Regions from separate parts of the Cobetia sp. PS-4MA genome, predicted to be linked through region 3. Evidence: predicted binding sites of a transcription regulator. Region 3 holds the regulator's gene; each other region holds the start of a gene.
The links. Region 3 encodes sigma-54, which starts transcription at its own class of promoters, with help from an activator protein. Its sites were predicted from a motif close to TGGCACNNNNNTTGCTNT; they were not measured.
Positions count from the first base shown of each region.

Region 1: a site for sigma-54 is predicted at 3,406-3,423, ahead of AC26AR_RS02055 (ANTAR domain-containing response regulator). Genes of this name have one in related genera too.
Region 2: a site for sigma-54 is predicted at 2,000-2,017, ahead of glnT (type III glutamate--ammonia ligase). Genes of this name have one in related genera too.
Region 4: a site for sigma-54 is predicted at 2,609-2,626, ahead of AC26AR_RS07475 (DUF3305 domain-containing protein). Genes of this name have one in related genera too.

Region 1 is NZ_CM173107.1:448,256-453,390, forward strand. It holds gene dbpA (ATP-dependent RNA helicase DbpA) at 1-186, shown strand, start outside; gene AC26AR_RS02040 (GNAT family N-acetyltransferase) at 411-983, shown strand; gene AC26AR_RS02045 (hypothetical protein) at 1,211-1,378, shown strand; gene AC26AR_RS02050 (NarK family nitrate/nitrite MFS transporter) at 1,549-2,907, opposite strand; gene AC26AR_RS02055 (ANTAR domain-containing response regulator) at 3,465-4,040, shown strand; gene AC26AR_RS02060 (CmpA/NrtA family ABC transporter substrate-binding protein) at 4,091-5,135, shown strand, end outside.
Region 2 is NZ_CM173107.1:1,521,663-1,526,797, reverse strand. It holds gene AC26AR_RS06535 (class II glutamine amidotransferase) at 1-533, opposite strand, end outside; gene glnT (type III glutamate--ammonia ligase) at 651-1,985, opposite strand; gene AC26AR_RS06525 (hypothetical protein) at 2,089-2,442, shown strand; gene AC26AR_RS06520 (aminomethyl transferase family protein) at 2,673-3,818, shown strand; gene AC26AR_RS06515 (helix-turn-helix domain-containing protein) at 4,148-4,858, shown strand; gene AC26AR_RS06510 (LysR family transcriptional regulator) at 4,934-5,135, opposite strand, start outside.
Region 3 is NZ_CM173107.1:804,313-809,447, forward strand. It holds gene AC26AR_RS03410 (HPr family phosphocarrier protein) at 1-58, opposite strand, end outside; gene rapZ (RNase adapter RapZ) at 45-959, opposite strand; gene AC26AR_RS03420 (PTS sugar transporter subunit IIA) at 1,056-1,526, opposite strand; gene hpf (ribosome hibernation-promoting factor, HPF/YfiA family) at 1,536-1,844, opposite strand; gene AC26AR_RS03430 (RNA polymerase factor sigma-54) at 2,444-3,892, opposite strand; gene lptB (LPS export ABC transporter ATP-binding protein) at 4,211-4,951, opposite strand; gene lptA (lipopolysaccharide transport periplasmic protein LptA) at 4,954-5,135, opposite strand, start outside.
Region 4 is NZ_CM173107.1:1,742,926-1,748,060, reverse strand. It holds gene AC26AR_RS07490 (helix-turn-helix domain-containing protein) at 1-444, shown strand, start outside; gene AC26AR_RS07485 (substrate-binding domain-containing protein) at 591-1,532, opposite strand; gene AC26AR_RS07480 (formate dehydrogenase accessory sulfurtransferase FdhD) at 1,529-2,428, opposite strand; gene AC26AR_RS07475 (DUF3305 domain-containing protein) at 2,763-3,335, shown strand; gene AC26AR_RS07470 (DUF3306 domain-containing protein) at 3,332-4,198, shown strand; gene AC26AR_RS07465 (4Fe-4S dicluster domain-containing protein) at 4,638-5,135, shown strand, end outside.

The DNA of each region.
Region 1 (5,135 bases), 360 kb from region 3:
GGCGACATCCTCGGTGCCCTGACGGGCGATGGCGGCCTGCCGGGCAGCCAGATCGGCAAGATCAAGGTACTGGCCCGCACCACCTACGTGGCCGTGGAGCGCGATGTCGCCAAGGCGGCGCTGACCCAGCTGATGAACGGCAAGCTCAAGGGCCGCTCCTTCCGCGCGCGTCGCCTCAAGAGCTGACAGGGGCGCACGCCTGATGGCGTGGAAATCAGCAGAGGAGTGACATGGCAGGTCCCACGTCTCTCATCTGGATCACGACCTTGTCATCACGTCATTCGATGCCCGCCACTTCGGCGGGCATCGTGCTTTTTGAGCAGTAGATTGACTCTCGCGGGCCATGACGGCGGTGACTAAGCTTGGGGGTGACGGCCCTGATCGACAGGGCGCTGAACCGGTAACTCGTGATGACTGACAATCCCGCCGATAATCTTCGCATCCGTGAAGAACGTCTCATCGATCATGAGCGCATCTACCGCATCCATGAATCCGTGTTTGCCGGCCACCGGGAGGCCCGCCTGGGCGACAGACTGCGTCGCAGTGATCTGGCGCAGATCTCGCTGGTGGCCGAGCGCTTCTCTGACCCGGAAAGCGGGCGTCACCTCAGTGAAGGCGAAGGAGGGCTGCTGGGGCATGTGATGGCCTCGCGCGTGGAACTCTCCGGCTGTCCGGGGCGCGTGCTGATGGCATTGGCGCCTCTGGCGGTGTTGCCCCAGCACCAGCGTCATGGCATCGGCAAGCGGCTGGTGATCTCGGCGGTCAAGCGTTGTCGTCTGCTGGGAGCGGGCGCCGTGGTGGCGGCGGGTCATGCCGAATTCTATGCCCATCTGGGCTTTCATCCGGCGCGCCATTACGGCCTTTATTGCCATCACGAGGATGTGCCGGGCGCCTTCGTGGCCATCGAGCTGGTGCCGGACTATCTGGCGGGGCTGGGAGGCGAGGTGCTCTTCGACCATGGTTTCTCTGACCTGGGCCTCTGACCTGGGCCCCTGGCTCGAGCGCAGATTCGCGCTCTGATCCGGGCTCCTCGAAGGGGCTTGTCCTGTGGGGTGTGCCTCGTCACTCGGTCATCCCCTTGCAACTCGGCGTTGCGCCACCCTTGAAACCGCGCGACACCCGCTCCATGTCCTGTGTATCCCCGCGCTGTTGTCTGTACTGGTGTGCAGGCCGGGGCGTTATCCCGACCGATGATTCAAGGAGAGACATCATGAAGCTCAAGACTCTGGGTAGTTCGCTGATGATTGCCATGCTGGGTCTCGGTGGCCTGTCACTCGCCGGTTGCGAGGACGAGGGCCCGATGGAGAAGGCTGGCGAGAAGATGGACAACGCCGTGGAAGACGCCGGTGACAGCGTCGAGAACGCCACCGACAGCTGATGGCTGGCCGTGACTCGCCCGCGAGCACGGCGAACCGCAAGGTGTGAATGCACAAAGGCCCCGCCTCTCAAGAGGCGGGGCCTTTGCATGTCAGGGCTCCGTGTATCAGGGCTCCGTATATCAGGGCTGCATGTGTCAGAGGTTTGAGAAAGTCTCAGGAAGAGACAGGCTCAGACAGACACGGGCTGCTGGTCGCTCTGCTGCTTGCGTTCCGCGACGGCGGCTTCATAGGCGCGGCCTTCCTCGGCCTCGGTGGCGGCGCTGAAGCGCACCAGCAGGGCGAACAGCGAGATCACGATCACGCCCATGCCCAGATACATCAGGCCTTCCTGGTAGGTCAGTTCTTCACTGCGGAACAGGAAGCCCGCGGCGACAGCCCCCGCGTTGCCACCCGCGCCGACGATACCGGCCACCGCGCCCAGTGCCTTGCGATTGACGAAGGGCACGATCCCGAAGGTGGCGCCTTCCGCCATCTGCACGAACAGGCTGAACACCAGCATGATACCGATGGCTACCGCGAGGGTTTCCATCTGGGCGAAGCCGACCAGCGCCACGCCTTCACACAGCAGCGCGATGAACAGCCAGCGCACGCGACCCTTGAGGCCGGACTGACGGGCGAACAGGTCGGAGAAGACGCCGCCCAGGGTGCGCGCGAACAGGTTCATCAGGCCGAACAGGCCCGCGATGAGGCCGGCGGTGGCGAGATCGAGATCGAAGTGATCGAAGAAGTAGATGGCGGCGACGTTGTTGATGGTCAGCTCGACCCCGAAGCAGGCGCCGTAGACGAGGAACAGGGCCCAGACACGGATGTCGCGTGCCGCCGCGCCGAAGGTGGCGCGCATGCTGTATTCCTTCTCGGCCTTGGGCAGCTCACCACGCTCACGCAGCTCGCTGAAGTTGCCGTCCGGGGCATCCTGGGTGAAGAAGTAGTAGGCGATCCCGGTGAGGAACAGCACGATGCCCGGCACGACCATCGCCAGACGCCAGCCCAGGGTCTGCTCGACGCCCAGCATCAGAAGGCCGGCCATCACCAGCGGCATCAGCATCTGGGTGGTGCCGCCGCCCAGGTTGCCCCAGCCGGCGGTGGTGGCATTGGCGGTGCCGACCACGTTGGGGCCGAACATCACGGAGGTATGGTACTGGGTGATGACGAAGGACGCGCCGATGGCACCGATGGCCAGACGGGCGAGGAAGAAGGATTCGAAGCTGGCGGCGAAGCCGATGCACATCACCGGCAGAGAGCCGAGGCACAGCAGCCAGGTGTAGGCCTTGCGTGGCCCGATGCGATCACACAGCACGCCGATGGCAAGTCGCACGATCACCGTGATGGCGACGGAGGCGATGATGGTGTTGCCGATCTGGGTCTTGGTCAGGCCGAGGTCATCGCGCACCACGGCCATCAAGGGCGCGATGCCAAACCAGCCGAAGAAGCAGACGTGGAAGGCGAACCACGACATGTGGAAGGCGCGCATCTGCGGGGTATTGAAGCTGAACAGCCGGATACGGCTGGCCTTGTTGCGAATATCCATGAGTGGGCTCCTGGTACAGCGTCGGTGCCGGACGCCAGGGTCTCGGCGCACGACGGGTGGTCGAACAGCTGTGAACGACAGCGGGGCGCCTCGTCATTGAGGGGCCTGGTTCGACGCACTCGTACTCCGAAGAGCCTGGTCCACGTCATGGATAGCGATGGCAGCAGTCGGTGATGCCATGGTTGCCGGCAGCAGAGCGTCTGTGCGGCAAGTGACAGGAACAAAGCAAGTAGCGCGCCAGTTGCGGGGGTATGGTCGGGACAAGTCCCAGAAGATCAATGCCTTGGCGATGGCAGTGGCTTGGCCTGCGCCGGCGGTATCACGGGATGGCTGCCCACTCGATGCGCGCTGGCGGTGCGTCGGCAGGGCGCGAGGTACCAGTCTGGCGCACGCGAGTGGCGTTGAGAGCGCCGGGAAGGCGCGTGCCTCATTGCAGTGCAGCGGCGCTTTCGGCTCGACGGCTGCGAAGGCCCTTGGCCGCAAGGTTGCACCAGATTGCGGCACGAATCCTGCTTGGGTGTACCGCAAGACTCATGCCCGACTCAAGGAAACCTGACATGCCCGTGACCGTGCTGATCGTCGATGTCCGCAGTGAGCGTTCCGCCGCTCTGGAGCAGGCGCTGTTGAGCGCCGGCTTCGAGGTGGCGCTGCGGGTCGATGAACACGAGGACCTGCATGCGCTGGTGCAGCACCATCAGCCGGATGCCGTGATCATCGACGCCGACCTGCCCAGCCGTGACACCCTCGAGCACCTCGGCCAGCTGGGGCGTCACTATCCCAAGCCGATGATCATGCTGGCCAGTGAGGACGCGCCGGACCTGGTGCGCCAGGCGGCTGGCGCCGGCGTGTCCGCCTACGTGGTGGATCACGTCATGCCGGCGATGGTGCGCAGCATGGTCGAGGTGGCCATCACCAGCTTCGAGGCTCACCGTGCCCTCAAGGGCGAACTCAATCGCACCCAGACCACTCTGATACAGCGGCGCAGCGTGGATCGCGCCAAGGCGCTGGTGATGGAGAGTCGCGGTCTGGGGGAGGATGCGGCCTACCAATATCTGCGCAAGACCGCGATGAATCGGCGTCTGGCATTGCACGAGCTGGCCGATGAGCTGCTCAAGGCGTCGCGTCGGCACTGAGCCGAGTCTCGTGATGTCCTTCTCTTTCGATCGTTCAAAAGGTGGATGTGATGCTCAGTGATTCTCTTCTCAATGGCCATCAGTTGACGCTGGGGTTGATGCCGCTCAATGACGCGGCTCCTCTGGTGGTGGCGGAGCGTCAGGGGTTCTTCCGTGAGGAGGGGCTGGCCGTGACGCTCAAGTGGCAGCCGTCGTGGGCGGCACTGCGCGATGACCTGCAGACCGGCGTGTTGCAGGGCGCGCAGATGCTGGCGCTGATGCCGCTGACCTCGACCCTGGGGCTGGATGGCCGCGCCACACCGGTGATCAGCGCGATGACGCTCAATCTGGGCGGCAACTCCATCACCCTGTCGCGGGCCCTGATGGCGGCGCTGGCCGAGGAGGGGCATGACCTGGGCTCTCCGCTGGCGGTGTCTCGGGCGCTGGCGGCGCACGTGCAGGCGCGCCGCGAGCGTGGGGAGGCGGCGCTCAAGCTTGCCAGCGTGCATCCCTTCTCCTCGCACCGCTATCTGCTGCGTTACTGGCTGGCGGCCGGCGGGATCGACCCGAATCGCGACATCGAGATGCGTGCGGTGGCCCCGCCGTTGATGGCCGCCCAGCTGGCAAGTGGCGCGCTGGACGGCTTCTGTGTCGGAGAGCCCTGGAACAGTCTGGCCGCCGTGCAGGGCATGGGGCAGGTGGTGGCGGGCAGTCATGATATCTGGCGCTTCGGACAGGAAAAGGTGCTGGGCGTGCGCGAGGACTGGGCGGAGCAGCACCCGCTGGCGCATCAAGCGCTGATTCGTGCGCTGCTCAAGGCCTGTGCCTGGCTGGACCGCCCGGGCAACCGTGAGCAGGCCGCGCAGTGGCTGCATGATGAAGGCATGCAGGAAGTGCCGCTTTCGGTGGTGGCGCGTGGACTGCGCGACGTGGATGTCGAGCAGTCGGTGGAGGCGTTCCAGCGGGAAAATCCCGGCTGGACCATCTTCCATCGCTATGCGGCCAACTTCCCGTGGCGCTCGCAGACCCGCTGGTATGCCGCCCAGATGCAGCGCTGGGGGCATCTCGAGGGAGTCAGCGACAATGACCTCGAAGCAACCCTGGCACGCTGCGTAC
Region 2 (5,135 bases), 720 kb from region 3:
AGCGAGCCATTGTGGACCAGGCACAGATCACGCCCGGTGGAGAACGGGTGGCTGCCCTGCAGGGTCACGGCGCTTTCGGTCGCCATGCGGGTATGGCCGATGATGTGGCTGCCCTGCATGCCCTTGAGGCCATAGAGGCTGGCGATATGGGCCGGCAGGCCCACTGCCTTGAGGATCTCGATGCTCTGCCCCACGCTCAATACGCGAATCTGCGGGGCACTGTCGGCAAGCCAGCTACGCACGGCGCTCTCTTCCCCGGCGATCTTGAATACCGCGACACTGGCATTGCTGAACCAGTCCGCCACCGTGCCGACCTGCTCGCCCAGGCCCTTGGCGATCGCCTCCCAATCCTCATCGACACCATCGCTCTGCAGCGTCAGCTTGATGCCAGCGTCAAATTCGTCGCCATAGATGGCGAAGCCGGCGCTGTCCGGGCCGCGATCCGTCATCGCGATCAACATCGGCTCGAACAGCTCCCCCAGGCGCGATTCCAGCGCCGGGTTCTTGAGATAAAGCCCTACGATTCCACACATGGTGATGTCCTCTCACGGGCAGGAGGCGTCTCCTGCCTGGTGTCTTGAGCGTGGTGGTGACAGTGGCGACCCTCGTCTGACACGACCCGCGAGATCCGCGAGCGCCGCCGGATGAGATCAGAAGAATTCGGCGTAGCGCTGGACTTCCCAGGCACTGACCTGCGCGTTGTAATCCCGCCATTCCTCGCGCTTGAGGCGCATGAACTCGGCGCAGATCCCCTCGCCCAGGCTCTCGCGCAAAATGCTGTCCGCCTCGAGCGCATCGATGGCCAGGGCCAGATTCTGCGGCAGCGTCTCGATGCCTTTCTCGGCGCATTCGCTCGGGGTCAGCGAGTAGAGATTGATGTTGTGGGGCGTGCCCGGATCCAGCTTGCGTGCCACGCCATCCAGCCCCGCGGCGATGATGGCGGCGTGCACGAGATAGGGGTTGCAGCCGGCGTCCGGCAGGCGGAACTCGAGGCGACCATAGGGCACACGCACCATGGCCGAGCGGTTGTTGTCCCCGTAGGCGACGAAGACCGGCGCCCAGGTCGCGCCGCTGGTGCTGCCACCCCCGACCAGACGCTTGTAGGAATTGACGGTCGGCGCGGCAAAGGCACACAGCGCCGGGGCATGTGCCAGCAGTCCGCCGAGGAAGTGGTACGCCAGCGGTGACAGGCCCATGCCCTGGGTGTCGGAGTCATCGCCGAAAAGGTTGCGGCCGGTGTCATCACACACGGACAGGTGGAAGTGCATGCCATTGCCCGGGCGGTCCGCCAGCGGCTTGGGCATGAAGGAGCACACCATGCCCAGGTCATTGGCGATCTCGCCGGCGGCCATGCGCACGAAGGTGAAGCGGTCTGCCGAGGTCAGCGCATCGCTGTAGGTGTAGTTGATCTCGAACTGGCCATTGGCGTCCTCGTGATCGATCTGATAGACGTCGAAGTCCACCGCCTGCAACGATTCGACCAGACGCTCGAGGAATTCACGCGAACGCGACAGGCCCTTGTAGTCGTAGCAGGGCTTGGCGAGGGTATCGCTCTCATCCACCGGCAACAGCTCACCCGCTTCCCCCCGGCGGAACAGTGAGAATTCCGGCTCCAGCCCAGTATTGAGCGTCCAGCCCTTCTCCTTCAGGCGCTCCAGCTGCTTGAGCAGTACCACACGGCTGTCGTTGGCGAACGGTTCCCCATTGACATAGCCATCACAGGCCATGCGCGCATAGCCCGGCTGCCACGGTACCAGGCACAGCGAGTCCAGATCGCCACGCGCCATGAAGTCCGGCCCCTCCGGCGACATGCCGAGACCACTGACGGCGAAGCCGGCAAAGCCCGCGCCCTTCTCGACCACATCCATCAGGCAATTGGCCGGCACGGACTTGGTCTTGGCAGCGCCATGAATATCCACGAACTGCGCCAGCAAGTAGCGAATATCGTGATCCTTGATGAACTGTTGCGCCTTTTCGGGTGACATCTGGGTTTCCTCTGAGAGCGGACCGGGTTCCATCTCCCTCGACACTGTCTGCCACCCCGGGAAACCTGACCCCTTGTGGTGACTCGCCACGTCAAGATAGCGGATGAAACGAGTTTTTGTGATTCCTGCTGGTCAACTTTATTTCCCCCAAAGAAAAGCATGCAGCATGCCATTTCGCCAGCTGCCACCCAGAACCTTTCATCAACCTCCTGTTTTGCATGGAAATTTATTTTCCGAACTTGTTTTACCCCACAGAAAACGCCAAGTGATCCTGATTAAATTCCTGCCCGTTTCTCGAAATAGGCATCATTTCGGTGCCCAAAGCTCCCCTCTTCGCACCAGCATGACGCAAAGCGCTGATATTCACGCCCGAATTCGTGCTGCCAATCGCCGTCTGACTCGCTCAAGGGTTGCCGTGGCCATGGCCTTTGACGGAATTGGCAAGCCCCTTGCTTAACCATGAAGAATGTTTCTTTCCTTTCAAGAATGGACACTCATGCGATCAGGCAAGGCAAGCAGCAGGCACAAGCCCTTGTGAAGCGCCTGAAGAGGCGCCTGAAGAGGCGAAAGAACAACAACACCTCCTGCGGCGAATGCGCGTCTTGCGCGCCATCTTCGCCAGCACCAGCAGGACTACGGCACCACCCACTTACGCTAGGCAGCACGACTCACAGGAGAAAGGGACGCATGGCGAATTCATGGCGCATCTCGGCACTGGCCGAACAACACCGCAAGCTGGGCGCGGAGCTTGAAGACTGGAATGGCATGGGCACCGCCTGGAATTACGCCGTCTCGGACACGGCCGATGACCACGAGACCATCCGCACCCGCGCCGGTCTGATGGATGTCTCGGGACTCAAGAAGATCCACTGCAATGGCCCGCACGCCCAGGCCGTGCTGGATTACGTCACCACGCGGGACATGTCCAAGCTGTATCCGGGCAAATCGGTGTATGCCAGCGTCTTGAATGAGGCCGGCAAGTTCGTCGACGACTGCATCGTCTATTGCCTGGCGCCGAACTCCTACCTCGTGGTGCACGGTACGGGCACCGCGAATGAAATGCTGGCCAAGAGTGCCCTGGGGCGCGCCGTCAGCCTGACCTTCGATGACGACATGCATGACATGTCACTGCAGGGGCCGGTCGCGGTGGATTTTCTGGAGCGTCACGTGCCGGGCATCCGTGAGCTGCGTTACTTCCACCATCTGCAGACCCAGCTGTTCGGCTACCACGTGATGATCTCGCGCACCGGCTACACCGGCGAGCGTGGCTACGAGATCTTCTGCAAGGCCAAGGACGCTCCCTCTCTGTGGGAACAGATTCTCGAAGATGGCGCCGACATGGGCATCAAGCCGTGCAGCTTTGGCACCCTTGACTGGCTGCGGGTCGAGAGCCACCTGCTGTTCTACCCGGCGGACAATTCCGAAACCTACCCGTATCCCGACCAGCCGGTGGGCGATACCCTGTGGGAGCTGGGCCTGGACTTCACCGTCTCGCCGGGCAAGACCGAATTCCGTGGCGCCAGCGAACACTTCGCGCTGCAGGGCAAGGAGCGCGTCAAGGTCTATGGCGTGCTGCTGGACTCGAAAGACGTCGCCCAGATTGGTAACAAGATCTACGCCGACGGCAAGTGCGTCGGTGTCATCACTCAGGGCATGTACTCGCGCCTGAGCGATCGCTCCATGGCGCTGGCACGTCTCGAACCCGGCTATGCCGAGCATGGCACCCCGCTGACTCTCAAGACCGGCACTGACGGAGAGACCAGCCTCTCGGCCATCAGCCATTCCCTGCCCTTCGATGACCCGGAAAAGGCCAAGCGACTGGCTCGCGGCTGAGCACACGCACCATGTTGGGCACTGCAAGACCTGCAGTGACAACCGGGTGATGTGGCAGGACGCATTGCGAACGCAAGACGCAAGAGGCCTCCTCGACGTGACGTCGAGGAGGCCTCTTGCCTCACACCCAGTCCAGGTGATTGAGCAGGACTCTCGAAAGGTACTCCCGCCCCCTTGGCAGACATCAAGGATGAGGGTTGACGGCAAAGTTGGTAATGTCACGCCATACCCCGCTCGCGAGCCGATGCGCCGCATGCCTCACAAGGGCATGCCGCGTCCTCGCCGGCCATCCCCTTCCCATTGCCACCCTCTCCGCTACAGGAGTCATCATGCCGCGAAAATCCCCCGCTCCCTCCGAGAAGTCGGAACAGGACAGCTCCGACACTCTGCCCCGTGAACCAGCGACCGACCCCGCTGCGCAGTCAGAGAGGAAAGACACCATCACGGCGGCAGCTGACGAGACGCGTCTCGGACTTGAGCAGCACATCGCACGCGCGCTCAAGCAGCAGCGCGTCTCGCAGGGCTACAAGATTTCTGACGTCTCGCGTATCGCCGGTGTCAGTCAGGGCATGATCAGCAAGGTGGAGAACGCCCAAGTGTCCACCAGTCTCGATACCCTAAACAAGCTGTGCAATGCCTTGAGCCTGCCGATCTCGAAGCTGTTCAGCGATTACGATGTCAATGGGCGTGGTGCCCAGCACATCAAGGCCGGGCAAGGCATGCAGGTGGTACGCACCGGCACGGAAGTCGGCCATGCCTATCAACTGTTGAGCTACAAACAAGGCCCCAAGAAGCGCTACGAACCCTTCCTGATCACCATGGATGATGCCAGCGAAGTCTTCCCCAACTTCTGTCATGCCGGGCATGAATTCATCTATCTGCTGTCAGGACATCTCACCTATCGCCACGGTGACAAGTTCTATGAGATGGGCCCCGGCGATAGCCTGGCCTTCGATGCCGGCGTTCCGCATGGCCCCGAGAAGTTGAACGAGGTGCCGATTCAGCTGCTGTCGATCATTCACTACGACGACAACGAATAGGTCATCCGCTTCACCGCGCCTGATGACCCCGACAGTCTCCCCGCCCCTGGATGGCCCACTTTCCCTGGTGCTGGTTCATGACCGGCCCTCCTTAGTAGATGGCGCTTTCCGTGTCGGTGTCGCCTGGCGCAGGGCGTCCAGCTCGGTCAGATAACGCTCCAGCACCAGATTGGGTGCGCGGCTCTTGCGCGTGATGGCGCTGTAATAGGTGACATAGGAGTTGGCCACCGGGCTGAGCGCCTGCATCTGGCCATCGCGCACCCAGCGCTCGGCATAG
Region 3 (5,135 bases):
TGGCAGCGCGAGCATGCAGCCCGCGCTTGTTGGTCAGAACCAGTTCACGACTGGGCATCGTGTGACTCCTGACGGGTATCGCTGATCGCCAGGGCCGTATGGATCCCCAGTTCCCGGTGGCGTAGACGCACCTCAGGAAGCTGCTTGGCGAAATGTTCGGCCAGCTGCTCGCAGAGATAGACGCTGCGATGCTGGCCGCCGGTACAGCCCACCGAAACGGTCAGGTAGCTGCGATTGCTGGCCTGATAGGCGGGCAGCCAGCGTTCCAGCCAGCCGGCGATGTCATCCTGCATTGCCTTGACGTCCGGGTAGCGCTGCAGGAATTCCGCCACGCTGTCATCACGACCGGTATCGCTGCGCAGATTGATGTCCCAGTAGGGGTTGGGCAGGCAGCGGGCATCGAACACCATGTCGGCATCGGTCGGCACGCCATGCTTGAAGCCGAAGGACTCGAAGGTGAGTGTCAGATGACGAGAGCTGTGCTGTGCGACCTGTTCGGTGATGCGCGAGCGCAGGTCATGCACGCTGAGGTTGGTCGAGTCGATGACCAGATCCGCCTTCTGACGAATCGGGGCCAGTGTCTGCTGCTCGATCTCGATGGCCTCGGCCAGCGTGCGGTCATTGTCGCGGGTCAGCGGATGACGGCGGCGGGTCGCGGAATAGCGTTCGAGCAGGACACGGGAGTCCGTGGTCAGGTAGACGACCTGCACATCCATGCCGCTCTGACGAACGCTGTCGAGCAGTTCGGGGAAGCGACTCAGGGCATCGGGGAGGTTGCGCGCGTCAATGGAGACCGCGATGCGCCGGCGGGTGGGGCTGTCCTTTTCCAGCTGCTCGACCAATGGTGCCAGCAGCATGCCGGGCAGATTGTCGATGGCATAGTAGCCAATGTCTTCCAGCGCCTGGAGGGCAATCGATTTGCCGGAACCGGAGCGACCACTGATGATCACGATCTTCATGGAGTGCTCTCCCAGGGCGAGGTCAGCATGAGGTGAAAGCGGAGGGTGCCTGAGGCCAGTCAGCGACAAGCCCGGAGCGAGTCCGGGCTTGCAGGTTCAGCGCGCCGGCAATTCGGCGATGGCCGAGGTCAGGGCATCGAACAATGCTCGCTGACTGTCTGCCTGGCGCAATGCTGCCCGGTTGGTGGGCGAGTTGAGCAGTTCCGCCACCTGGCCGAGCAGAGTGAGATGGGTGTCATCTGCCTCCTCGGGGACCAGCAGCACGAACAGCAGATCGATGGGTTCGCCATCGATGGCGTCAAAGTCGATGGGGTCACCGAGCTTCATGAACGCCGCGATGGGGGTCTTGCAGTGTGGACTGCGTGCATGTGGCACGGCCACGCCGTGGCCGATACCCGTCGAACCCAGTCTCTCGCGCCCGATCAGGCGCGAGAAGACTTCCTGGCTGTCCAGGCTGGGAATGTTCTGAGCAATGAAGGTGCTGAAGAATTCCAGCACCCGCTTCTTGCTCCCCCCGGGGACGCCGTAGAGCGTGCGCTCGGGGGGAAGGATCTGATCAAGTGTCATGGCAGAAGGTCAACGGGTCCCGGTGCCCTGAGAGCGAGCCTGGGACTTTTCCTTGTGTTTGACCAGCTGGCGGTCCAGCTTGTCGGCGAGCGCGTCGATGGCAGCGTACATGTTGGGGTCTTCTGCCAGGGCATGGAGGTCGGCGCCAGCGGCGTGCAGGGTGCAGGCAGCCTGTTGGCGTTCCTTCTCGATCGACAGTGTCACCTGAACATTGGTGATGTTGTCGTAATGCCGTTCGAGGCGAGCGAGCTTCTCGTTGACATAATCGCGGAGAGGATCGGTGAGTTCCACATGATGCCCGGTGATATTCACTTGCATGGACACGCTCCTTTATCCAGCGGGTTGCCTTTGAATTGTAACCCTTTTTGACTGCGAGCAAACCCTGATTGAACGCGCGGCCACTTTCTGACTCCGGCCATGGTCTCGTGGCGATCATCTGCTGGCGAGAGCGGCGGTGCCGGTGTACCGAGCGTCTACCCCGACAATGCCCAAGCTTTGAACAAAGATCAACGCTGCGCTGCATCGTGGGGCAAGGCTTGTCTTCAACCCAGCGAGGGATATCAGCAGGTTCTTCATGAGCATCGCCTCGCATCACGGACGGAATGGGGCTCGAGAAACCGGCCGTTTGTGGCCAATGTCAGCATTTACGTCGACGTTCGTGTGGCAGGAGTCGGTGGCGACCCCTGGCTATCTGTCCGTGGGATGTGAGGGAAAAAGAAAGCACTCTGGAGAAAAGTGGCTGGAAAAATAGGCAATTGGGGGCGTGAAGTCACTCACGCAGTCGCAAGGACAGGCATTGCCAACCGGTATTCAGACGACCGATTGGCAGATGATGCCAGGATGGCAGGTGCAAGGGGGCGAGCTTCAGCGCTCCGACGTGTGGAGCCCGCTGGCTTGCGGGTATCCGTTGTCGAGACTCACGCCAAGCGCTTGCGCTCGCTGGAGGAGGGGATGCCCATGGCCTCGCGATACTTGGCGACCGTCCGGCGCGCTACCTCGATGCCATCACTGGCCAGCAGATCCACCAGGCGTGAGTCGGACAATGGCTTGCGCGCCGGTTCTTCCGAGATCAGCTTGCGAATGCGCGCGCGGATCGCGGTGCTGGAATGCGCGTCACCGTTGCCACTGCCACCCACCTGACTCGAGAAGAAGAACTTGAGTTCGAACACGCCTCTCGGGGTGTGGATATATTTCTGGGTGGTCACCCGCGAGATGGTGGATTCGTGCATCTCGACCACTTCCGCGATGTTGGCGAGGATCAGCGGCTTCATGCCTTCTTCCCCCTGCTCGAGGAAGTCGATCTGGCGCGCCATGATCTCGCGGCCCACCTTGAGCAGGGTGTCATTGCGTGAGGACAGGCTCTTCATCAGCCAGCGGGCTTCCTGAAGATTGTCCTTGAGGAAGGTGTTGTCCGCGGACTTGTCGGCCCGCTTGATGAGGGCGGCATATTCCGGCTGGATACGCAGCTTGGGCAGCGCTTCCGGGTTGAGCTCGACCTGCCAGCCGTGACGCGTATGACGGACCAGCAGGTCCGGGATGACGTAATCACTGGCAGGCTCGCCCCAGGCGGACGCCGGGCGCGGGTCGAGCGCCCGTACCAGACGAATGACGTGATCCAGCTCATCATCATCCAGGCTCAGGCGACGCTTGAGCAGCTTGCGATCGTCATTGCCCAGTGCCTCGAGGAATTGCCGCACCAGACGGCGGGCCTGGGCCAGCAATGGCAGATCGTCCGGCAGCAGGGCCAGCTGAAGCAGCAGGCATTCGCGCAGGTCTCGAGCGAACACACCGGTGGGATCGAACTGCTGAAGGCGCAGCAGGACCTGCTCGAGTTCCGACGCCTTGAGGCCGGGCAGTCCCTGACCTCGCAGGCCATCGACCAGTTCGTCCAGGCTCATGCTCAGGTAGCCGGCCCCATCCACCGCATCGATCAGACTCTCCGCCATCTGGCGTTCACGCGCATCGAGGTCCGTCATCGCCAGCTGCCAGCGCAGATGGTCCTGCAGGCTTTCGACACTGGTGTTGCGATCGAAGTCCGGCCCGTCCTCGCTCGAGCTTCCGCTGCCGGAACTGGTCAGGCTGCCTGCGTGATCCTGGTAGAGGTCCGACCAGTCACTGTCGAGAGGGTATTCTTCAGGAATCTCGCTGTTGGTCTCGGAGGTGGAGATCTCGCTCTTGTCCTGTGTCTCCGCGACATCCAGCGACTCGTATTCCTCGTCAAGCTCCAGCATGGGGTTTGACTCAAGCGCCTGCTGTATCTCCTGACGCAGGTCCAGCGTCGACAACTGCAGCAGCTGGATCGCTTGCTGAAGTTGCGGGGTCATGGTCAGGGAAGTGCCGAGTCGAAGCTGCAAGGTGGGTTTCATGGGGTCTGTCATTCACGGCAAAGGAACGTGCATCTACGCTATACCGTGGGTCGGGGCACTGACAAGGGGCAGTCGAGAATATTCAAGCAACTTGCATGCCATGTTGCCACCAAGGTGGTATGGACGTCATGCATTCGAGTGAGGTGTGGCAGAGCAGGAGGGTTCACGGGGAGATCACGCAAGCGCCTGTCGAGGCGCTTGCGTGAGGGGGCGGGGAACGAGGCCCCGACAGTGAAGCAGGAAGTGGCGGGTGCTGGAGGGTGCTGGTGAGAGCAGAAGAGGTCGGACGGCTCTCGTCAGGCTGACGGCACTCTCGGGCTAGAGCTTGAACTCATGGCCCAGGTAGACATCACGCACCTGCTGGTTGGCGAGGATGGTGTCGGCGTCGCCATGCGCGATGATCTGGCCATCGCCCACGATGTAGGCGGTATCGCAGATGTCGAGTGTCTCGCGCACGTTGTGGTCGGTGATGAGCACCCCGATGCCGCGGTCACGCAGCTGGCGCACGATGCTCTTGATCTCGCCCACCGAGATGGGGTCCACGCCGGCAAACGGCTCATCGAGCAGCACGAAGTCCGGCTCGGTGGCCAGTGCGCGAGCGATCTCCACGCGGCGGCGCTCCCCGCCGGAAAGGCTCATGCCGGCACTGTCACGAATATGCGTGATGCTGAACTCGTTGAGCAGCTCCTCCAGGCGTGCCTTGCGTCCGTTGCGATCCAGGTCCTTGCGCGTCTCGAGGATCGCCATGATGTTGTCGGACACCGAGAGCTTGCGGAAGATCGAGGCTTCCTGGGGCAGATAGCCGATGCCGGCGCGAGCCCGCTGATGCATGGCGGCGCCGGACAGGTCGTGGTCATCGATGGTCACGCTACCGGCATCCGAGCGCACGAGGCCGACGATCATGTAGAACGAGGTCGTCTTGCCGGCCCCGTTGGGGCCCAGCAGGCCTACGATGTCACCCTGGCGGATTTCCAGCGAGATGTCCTTGACGACCTTGCGACCCTTGTAGGCCTTGGCCAGATGACGAGCGCTGAGGGTACGTGGGCTGGCAGCAGTCATGCTCATTGATCCTTGCTGGCATTGGCGCCACGTGGCGTCAGGGTCATGTGGACGCGTGACCCCTCGGAGGATGAGGCATCGGTGCCATTGCTGGCATTGACCTGGCGCTTGTCCAGGAAGTATTCCACGTAGCCACCTTCGAAGGTATCGTCGCCTTTCTCCAGACGGGCATCGCCGACCAGTT
Region 4 (5,135 bases), 940 kb from region 3:
TCCCCCACCTTCACCGCCGTCCAGAAGTTGATCAATGGTCTCAATATCGACCTTCCTCAACTGCTCAGCCCTCCCAAGCGACAGAGCGGCACGCTGGGCAGACGTGATCTGACACGCCTCGGTGAAGGCAAGAGCCACCCGACCCCGACCTATGAACATGAGCTGCTTTCCTGGCAGCTGGCTCAGAAGCGCATGATTCCCTTCAAGACCCGGGTGCGCGCTCGCAGTTTCGAGGAGTTTCCCGACTGGGTGCGCCACGACGGCGAGGAATTCCTGATGGTGCTAGAGGGCAGCATTCTGCTGTATTCCGAGTTCTATGAACCCTTGCCTCTCGGGGATGGAGACAGCATCTATTTCGACTCCGACATGGGCCATGCTCTGGTTTCCACCAGCGAAGACGATGCCGTAGTGCTGTCGGTCTGCACGCGCAACGACGCCGATTGATGATACGCCCACTGGCGCAACGCTAAACCGTTCTGCAGGAGCATGTGACGTGAAAGATCTTTACCTCGCCAGAACAATGGCCTGGCGAGGCAGAGGCAGCGCCCACATCATCACCGTTTAGCCTGGTGCTAGCGGGTGATCTTGACTCAGTCATGTTGGGCGGCGTCGCCTCGCCAGATGAGCTGACCACATTCACGCAGGTCATACCCTCCCAACGACTGTGCCAGCTGGATGCCATTGGGCGTGGACAGATAGTCCAGCAGGCCCTGGAAGAGGTCGCGGAAATAGACGTTGCGTGGCACGACCAGATCAAAGGCCTCTTCACAGACCGGCACGAATCCGAGACCGAATTCATTCGCGGCCGATAACGTCCCCGGCCCGACATCCACCTCCCCGCGCGCGACGAGTGATGCGACCTCTCGCTCCGAGTAGGCGATGGCGAGGGTGTTGAGCTGCTCCGGGCGCATCTGATGGCCGGACAGCCACTCCTGCAGGAAGCGCTGCGAACCGGCCCCCTCCTGACGCACTACCCAGCGCCGTTGAGACCCGAACAGGCCGCCGGGATTGATCGGCAGGTGGCGATCTTCCTGACGAATGATCAGCCCCTGGGTGCGCCGAGCCAGCCGGACCAATACCCACTGACGATAACCATCGTGCCCGCGGATCAAGGCCGGATGGCGAAGCGATGCTTCCTCGGCACGCCCCCAGTGGATGGCACAGACATCGGCTCGCCCCTGACTCAACAGATCCAGCCCCAGGCGTGTCCCGGTGACACTCATGCCATAGAAGGCACTGCCATCGTGCTGCTGGTTGAGTCGCATCGTCAGCGCTGCCAGCAAGGGGTCATCGCTACCGGTGATCATCAAGCGATCCGCCAGCACCCCATGATGGCTGGACTCCAGAATCCATTGCTCGACCAGGCGCCGCGGGAAAAGCCATTTGCCGGTGACCTTGGTGGCCGGCATGGTGCCCTCACTGGCCAGCTGATAGATCTTCTTTTCATTGAGGTGCAACAGTCGTGCGACCTCATGGACCGTCAGAAAGGGGTTGTCATGCATCGTCGCATCCCCGGAAACAGGCTGATTCATTGCTCGCCTCCAGAGCGAGACTTGCCGGCTTCACGAAGTTGATCACCGGCACGCAGCGGAGGGGTGGCGTCCAGTATCATCCGACCGGCAGGGTCCACCACCTGGAAGTGGCTGCCCTTGGCACGTGCGATCAACAGCACCCCGAAGCGGCTGGCCAGCTCAACGCCCTTCTGGGTCACCCCGGAGCGTGAGACCAGCACCGAAATGCCCGCCTGCGCCACCTTGAGCACCATCTCCGAGGTCAGACGCCCCGTGGTATAGAAGATATTGGCACCCCGGTAATCCGTCTCGTCCTCGCGCACAGGTGAAAGCCAGTTCAGGCCTGCCAGGGTATCGACGGCATTGTGGCGACCGACATCCTCGATGAATGCCAGCACCTCATCATCCCGACACAGCGCACAGCCATGTACCGCCCCCGCCTTGCGGTAGGTGGCATTGTGGGCCGCGAGAGATGCCAGCAGCTGATACAGCACACTCTGCTGAAAGGGGCGATCATCAAGCGCCTCCAGCGTCTGACGCTCCAGCAGATTGCCAAAGACGGTTCCCTGGCCGCAGCCGGTGGTGACGGTACGCTTGCTCAGTCGCTGCTCGATATCCTCCGGTAGATGGCGCGTCACCACCGAGGCGCTTTCCACCTCCCAGTCCACTTGCAGCGCCTCCAGGTCTTCGATATCTCCCAACAGGCCCTGATTGCGCAGATAGCCCGCCACCAGCGCCTCAGGCTCGGCCCCCAGCGTCATCAGAGTGACGATCTCACGCTTGTTGAGGTAGATCGTCAGCGCGCGCTCGGCGGCGATCGACTGCGTCTGGCGCTGGCCTCGCTCATCCATCACGACGATATCCAGCGTGGTGGGCAATCGAGCATTGCTGATGACCGGAGGCATGGAGGTTTTCATGGCGTCGGGGTCTCCCTCTTCGAGCCGAATTGATGCCGGAGGGTGCCGCCACACGGCGAACCTGCCATGCAGGTTGCGGCATGCGTCGTCACCCAGCGCTCAAAGAATACCAGTCAGGCCGAGAGGCTGTCCTGATCCGGCAGCCATTGCGATCTCGCGTCATGCAATTCTCGACGCATGCGGCACGCTTCTTGCTAAAACCGGTAGAGCGTCGCATGTTCGTGAACGTACGAGCCACGACGCTGATGCAGACTCGCCTTGGACCCGATACGCCGCCGACCTCGCCTCAGGTCACCCCCTGAACAACCTCCAGAACGCCCTCAAGAGATACGCCATGACCCAGCCACCCGACCCGTTGATGGACACGGCACTCGACGCCTCACGCGAGTCATCACGACCTGACGACACTCGCTGGCTGACCGTGACACTGGCCCCCTCGCAGCAGACTCTCGGCCGCTTCACTCTCGACACCTGGGTGATTTCCCGGATCGCGCCCGCGGATCACGGCGAGACCACGCCCCGGACGCCTGAACAGGCGGCGCAACCGGAGCCTCAACGCACTCTGCCCCTGCAGCTGCATCTCACCGAGCGCACCGACTATCGTTACAACCTGCGTTGCGAACAGCCGCGCCTGTTCGTCTTGTGTGAAGAGCGTGAAGCGGATGGCATGCAGCCAAGGGTCGTCACCGCCTGCCAGGAAGTGGCCTCGCATTGGCTGGATGGCGACCAGCTGGTACTGGATACCCCGATGCCTCCTGCCCTGATGGTCTGGCTGGAGGGCTATCTCGCCCGGCATGGTGAGCGCATCGACGAAGGCAAGAAGAAGAAGCGCAAGGGGGCGGGGCGCGCCAGTCAGACCGACACCGTGCGCCCGGACGCTGATGCTGCCAACAAGGAAGGGCCATGAGTCACTCCGACGACCGCGACAATACCTCGCAAGGCCTGTTGTCCCGCTGGTCACGCCGCAAGCAGCGCGCCGAAGCCTCACGGACGACCACGGACTCCCCCGATGCCGCCGCCGCTGGACTGGCGACGGTCGCTCGGCCCTCCACGGCCAATGACACCGCACCCACTGAGACCGCACCCACGGAAACAGAGGCCTGCGAGGCATCGGACGAGCCGGGCCATGCTCTGCACAGTGAGCGGCATGGCGAAGCGTCCGCTGAAGGCGGCAGTGAGACGACCGACGCCGAGGCCCTTGCACAGGAGGCAGATGAGCCCCCTCCCGTCGTGGAGCTGCCAGACCCCGACACCCTGCTGCCGGATGCGGATATCAGTGCCTACATGCAGGCAGGAGTGGACCCGGCGCTGCGACAACGCGCCCTGCGTCGCATCTTCATGGGAGGCGAGCACTCCCTGCGCGATGGCCTGGACGATTACGATCAGGATTTCTCCCAGATGCGTCCGCTCGCCGCAGGTGTGGCCGAGACACTGAGACGTTGGACCCGCGATGTCGAAGAGGGACTCGAGAAGCTGGAAGATGACGAGGCTGAGTGCGTAGCCACCAGCCACGGCTCGGAAGATCAGCCTCAAGATGAGGCGCCGGAGGCTGCACCCTCAACGGATGAGCAAGGCCTCGACTCACTGGATGAGACATCATCGGATCACGGCCCACAGACCCATCGCGAGCACGCGCAGGACCAGCACACTGATACTGATGCTGCCCTTGCGCATGACACGCATGCACGGCAAGGCGTATGGGACCAGACCGATGGCGTCACGGCTGACGGACATGGGCCCACCCACAGATCGCCCCAACCACCAGAATGACACGCCTACCCTCAGGCACTGAGACATTATGACCCAGCGCGAGCTCCGTTTTCGGCATGCGGGGTCATTCCCTTGCCTCTCACATGACTTCCACTCCCATGCGAGAGGCGCACTGCCTGCAAGAATCCGCTCAACAGAGGCAGGTATCGTCTAGCAAGAGAACGGCACTGCCTTCCGATACCTGACCGTCTACGCCCGATGCTCATCGCTGGCCCTTCAGTCCCTGACTATGCTGAAGCCAGTCGCAATGATGCCGCCAAGCGGATCATCCGGATGACATCAGACGCAAGACGTCGCTGGAAGCCCATGCACTTCCTTGAATGACCTTCGACCGCTGACCGGGCGCAAGCCTCGAGAATCAGCGGCGATCAGGAACCGTCCACCGCGCCACCTGACAGGCGCCAGGGGCGGAGCCGCCACGACCGAAATAAGGATGAGGATGCTCAGTTCAAGTCTCGAGAACGCCCAGCGCGCGCTCAACCAGCAAGCACGCCAACGCGCCCTGGCGGCAGTGCTCGGAGCCTCCCCCGCTTCCAGCCTGCCACTGCTGGCCAGTGATGCCGGCAGCGCCCCGATCCGCTATCGCAGCCAGGGCCGCACACTGCTGATCGGCAGCGAAGCGCGCCTGCGTGCCCTGTCCAGCCTGATGCTGGCACTGCCCGACACTCACTCCCTGTCACTGTCTCTGCTGATCAGCGAGCAGGACAACAGCGCTCTGGTATCCCTCGACGAGCGGCATATCACGACGAGCGAAGCACTGCCCTCCCATGCCAGCACCCGCGAGGCGCTCTCGCTGAGCGGCCATCTTGGCCATTTCACGCTGCTGTCTGGCGGGGTCAATCTGGCGCGCGCACTGTTGTCCACAGGTACCCGACAGGTCGAGACCTTCGACCTGATCGCCGATCTGGGTCACCAGCCCCTCAATCAGGCGGAACTT